One region of the Escherichia sp. XD33 genome, then DNA from elsewhere that is predicted to be linked to it. Evidence: predicted binding sites of a transcription regulator. Region 1 holds the regulator's gene; the other holds the start of a gene.

Region 1 (2,207 bases):
AACACTTTTGCCATTTTGCTAACAAACAGGAAGGAGATGCGAGGGAGAACGCGCTCCCTCGAGAGGAAATCAGTGCAGCGCGGCAGTCAAACCCACGGCTACGATCAAACCGAGGACGATAATCGTTGTTACCAGTGAAAATTTAAGGTCGGTGCTCATCAAGTTTTCTCCTTTTTTATTACCACACAAAAAGTGATATTACGCATTTTTACACACTGTGATGAAAAAATCTCCCGTCATTTATAATGATAAGTGTTTTTACCACTTCCCCTTTTCGTCAAGATCGGCCAAAATTCCACGCTTACACTATTTGCGTACTGGCCATTGACCCCTTCCTGACGCTCCGTGTCGTTTTTCCGGCGTACCGCAACACTTTTGTTGTGCGTAAGGTGTGTAAAGGCAAACGTTTACCTTGCGATTTTGCAGGAGCTGAAGTTAGGGTCTGGAGTGAAATGGAATGGCAACAATAAAAGATGTAGCGAAACGAGCAAACGTTTCCACTACAACTGTGTCACACGTGATCAACAAAACACGTTTCGTCGCTGAAGAAACGCGCAACGCCGTGTGGGCAGCGATTAAAGAATTACACTACTCCCCTAGCGCGGTGGCGCGTAGCCTGAAGGTTAACCACACCAAGTCTATCGGTTTGCTGGCGACCAGCAGCGAAGCGGCCTATTTTGCCGAGATCATTGAAGCGGTTGAAAAAAATTGCTTCCAGAAAGGTTACACCCTGATTCTGGGTAATGCGTGGAACAATCTTGAGAAACAGCGGGCTTATCTGTCGATGATGGCGCAAAAACGCGTCGATGGTCTGCTGGTGATGTGTTCTGAGTACCCAGAGCCGTTGCTGGCGATGCTGGAAGAGTATCGCCATATCCCAATGGTGGTGATGGACTGGGGTGAAGCAAAAGCTGACTTCACCGATGCGGTCATTGATAACGCGTTCGAAGGCGGCTACATGGCCGGGCGTTATCTGATTGAACGCGGTCACCGCGAAATCGGCGTTATCCCCGGCCCGCTGGAACGTAACACTGGCGCAGGCCGCCTTGCCGGTTTTATGAAGGCGATGGAAGAAGCAATGATCAAGGTGCCGGAAAGCTGGATTGTGCAGGGTGATTTTGAACCTGAATCCGGTTATCGCGCCATGCAGCAAATCCTGTCGCAGCCGCATCGCCCTACTGCCGTCTTCTGTGGTGGCGATATCATGGCAATGGGCGCACTTTGTGCTGCTGATGAAATGGGCCTGCGCGTCCCGCAGGATGTTTCGCTGATCGGTTATGATAACGTGCGCAACGCCCGCTATTTTACGCCGGCGCTGACCACGATCCATCAGCCAAAAGACTCGCTGGGTGAAACAGCGTTCAACATGCTGTTGGATCGTATCGTCAACAAACGTGAAGAACCGCAGTCCATTGAAGTGCATCCGCGCTTGATTGAACGCCGCTCCGTGGCTGACGGCCCGTTCCGCGACTATCGTCGTTAATCACCCGTTGCGGGAGTCTCTTCCGGCTCCCGCAGCCACTCCTTATTCAGCGTCTCACTATCGCCGAGATACTCAAGCAACCAGGTTAACGCAGGCGACATATCATTTTGCTGCCATGTCAGACAACATGCCGAATCCGGAAAGGGGTTTTCCAGTTCTAATGCTACCCACTTCCCCTCATTAAGCCACGGTTTGGCGAAATGTGTTGGCACCATCCCTATGCATAATCCTGCCGAGATACAGGTTGCCGATGATTCCCAGTCAGGCACGACAAGTCTTTTTTGGTTATCCAGCAACCAGGTAATACGCTTAGGTAGCGTTCGCGAGGTGTCTTCGCGCACCAACGACGGCCAGTTGCGCAACGTATCATCGCTGAATGGGCCATCCATCAACGCCAGCGGGTGGTGGCTGGCAACAACGCAACTCCAGCTTAGCATCCCCATATCCCGGAAGGCATAACGACCGCCTACCGGAATCGCGCGTGTTGCGCCAATCGCCAGTTCCACGCGCCCGTCGGAAAGCGCATCCCAGACACCGTTGAACACTTCCTGAAAGACAAGAAGTTCGACATCATCAAAATGGCGATAAAAATCAACGATCATCTGCCGTGTACGTTCTGGCCTGACAATATTATCCACTGCGATAGCTAACTGACCGCGCCAGCCGTTCGCTATCTGCTGACATTGCTGGCGGGTGATCTGCATTTTTTTGACAACAGAGCGCC
Region 2 (2,207 bases), on a different contig from region 1:
CCAAGACCGTAATAGAGCGGCGTTGGCACCATAATCAGTTCTTGCGTCATCGGTTCGTTGCTTTCTGGCAACATGCCCATAAACCACGCCAGCGCATATCCGGCCGCCATCGCAATTACCAGTGAGGCCACGCGTAAGTAAGGGTTACGTTGACGGTTAAGCAGGATAATTAAGGCTAAAACCACGCCTGCCAGCAGCAGATTTTTCGGTGCGCCGAAGGTGTTATCGCTCATGGCTGCGTAACCGCCGCCAATGGAGGTCAGCCCCACCTGAATTAGCGACAGGCCGATAATCATCACCACAACGCCAGAAACCAGCGGCGTAATAATGCGGCGCGCCAGATGCAGAACGCGGGAGATCACCATCTCGGTGCAACTTGCCAGCATCAACGTGCCGAACAAAGCCGCCATCATGGTAGGAACATCAGCACCACCGGTTTTCAGCGCGGTACCGCCCATAATCAGCGGGGCAACAAAGTTGAAGCTGGTGCCCTGAATAGACAACAGCCCGGAGCCAACCGGACCCCAGGCCTTAATTTGAATAATCGATGCCACACCGGAGGCAAACAGCGACATACTAATAATGTGTTGCGTGTCTTGTGCCGGTAAACCCAGCGCCTGGCAGATTAATAGCGCTGGCGTGATCACCGCAACGAACATCGCCAGCAGATGCTGACAGGCGGCAAACAGGGTTTGAGGAAGCGGCGGACGATCTTCAAGACGGTAAATCAGTTCGCTGTTTTGAGTCTGCGCAACCGGTTGCGCATTTTCTGACTCGAGGGTGGAAACAGACATCGAAAACAATCCCGTGGTAGCAAAGCGGGCATTTTAGCTGACCGAAAGAGAAAAGCAAACGTTTGCCACATCCTCATCTAAATATTTAAATGAGATAAATGCACTTTTTTATATAACTTTTGGTATTTTTCTGCTTAAAATCCATGCCATTTGTTCATTAACAGCTGAGAATTTGACCCAGGAAAGCATAACTCGATACCCGTCATAGTTCATGAGGTTGCCACTGCGCGATGAAGTATGACGAGTATGAAAGAGTGATGCGGATACAAAGGAGTAACTATGTTTCATCTCGATACTTTAGCAACGCTTGTTGCCGCAACGCTGACGTTGCTGCTCGGGCGTAAGTTGGTCCATTCCGTCTCCTTTTTGAAGAAATACACCATACCGGAACCTGTTGCGGGTGGTTTGTTGGTGGCGCTAGCGCTACTGGTACTGAAAAAAAGCATGGGCTGGGAAGTCAACTTTGATATGTCCCTGCGCGATCCGTTAATGCTGGCTTTCTTCGCCACCATTGGCCTGAACGCCAACATTGCCAGTTTGCGTGCCGGTGGGCGTGTGGTTGGCATCTTCTTGATTGTGGTTGTTGGTCTGTTGGTGATGCAAAATGCCATTGGCATTGGTATGGCTAGCCTGTTAGGGCTTGATCCGCTGATGGGGCTGTTGGCCGGTTCTATTACGCTTTCCGGCGGTCACGGTACGGGCGCTGCGTGGAGTAAATTGTTCATTGAACGTTATGGCTTCACCAATGCGACGGAAGTGGCGATGGCCTGTGCAACGTTCGGTCTGGTGCTGGGCGGCTTGATTGGCGGTCCGGTGGCGCGCTATCTGGTGAAACACTCCACCACGCCGAACGGTATTCCGGATGACCAGGAAGTCCCGACGGCGTTTGAAAAGCCGGATGTGGGCCGCATGATCACCTCGCTGGTGCTGATTGAAACTATCGCGCTGATTGCTATCTGCCTGACGGTGGGGAAAATTGTTGCGCAACTTTTGGCTGGCACTGCTTTTGAACTGCCGACCTTCGTCTGTGTACTGTTTGTTGGCGTGATTCTGAGCAACGGTCTGTCAATGATGGGCTTTTACCGCGTCTTTGAGCGTGCGGTATCCGTGCTGGGTAACGTAAGCCTGTCGTTGTTCCTGGCGATGGCGCTGATGGGGCTGAAACTGTGGGAGCTGGCTTCGCTGGCGCTGCCGATGCTGGCGATTCTGGTGGTACAGACCATCTTCATGGCGTTGTATGCCATCTTCGTTACCTGGCGCATGATGGGCAAAAACTACGATGCGGCAGTGCTGGCTGCGGGTCACTGTGGTTTTGGCCTCGGTGCAACGCCAACGGCAATCGCCAACATGCAGGCGATCACTGAACGCTTTGGCCCGTCGCACATGGCGTTTTTGGTGGTGCCGATGGTCGGT

Evidence for each region. Region 1 encodes PurR, which represses purine synthesis genes. Its sites were predicted from a motif close to CANGCAAACGTTTGCNTG; they were not measured.
Region 2: gltS (sodium/glutamate symporter) is a predicted target of PurR. The motif match lies at 846-863, and genes of this name have one in related genera.

The regions. Positions count from the first base shown of each region.
Region 1 is NZ_JAENDM010000002.1:105,509-107,715, reverse strand. It holds gene cydH (cytochrome bd-I accessory subunit CydH) at 70-159, opposite strand; gene purR (HTH-type transcriptional repressor PurR) at 458-1,483, shown strand; gene punR (DNA-binding transcriptional activator PunR) at 1,480-2,207, opposite strand, start outside.
Region 2 is NZ_JAENDM010000008.1:56,321-58,527, reverse strand. It holds gene xanP (xanthine/proton symporter XanP) at 1-794, opposite strand, end outside; gene gltS (sodium/glutamate symporter) at 1,074-2,207, shown strand, end outside.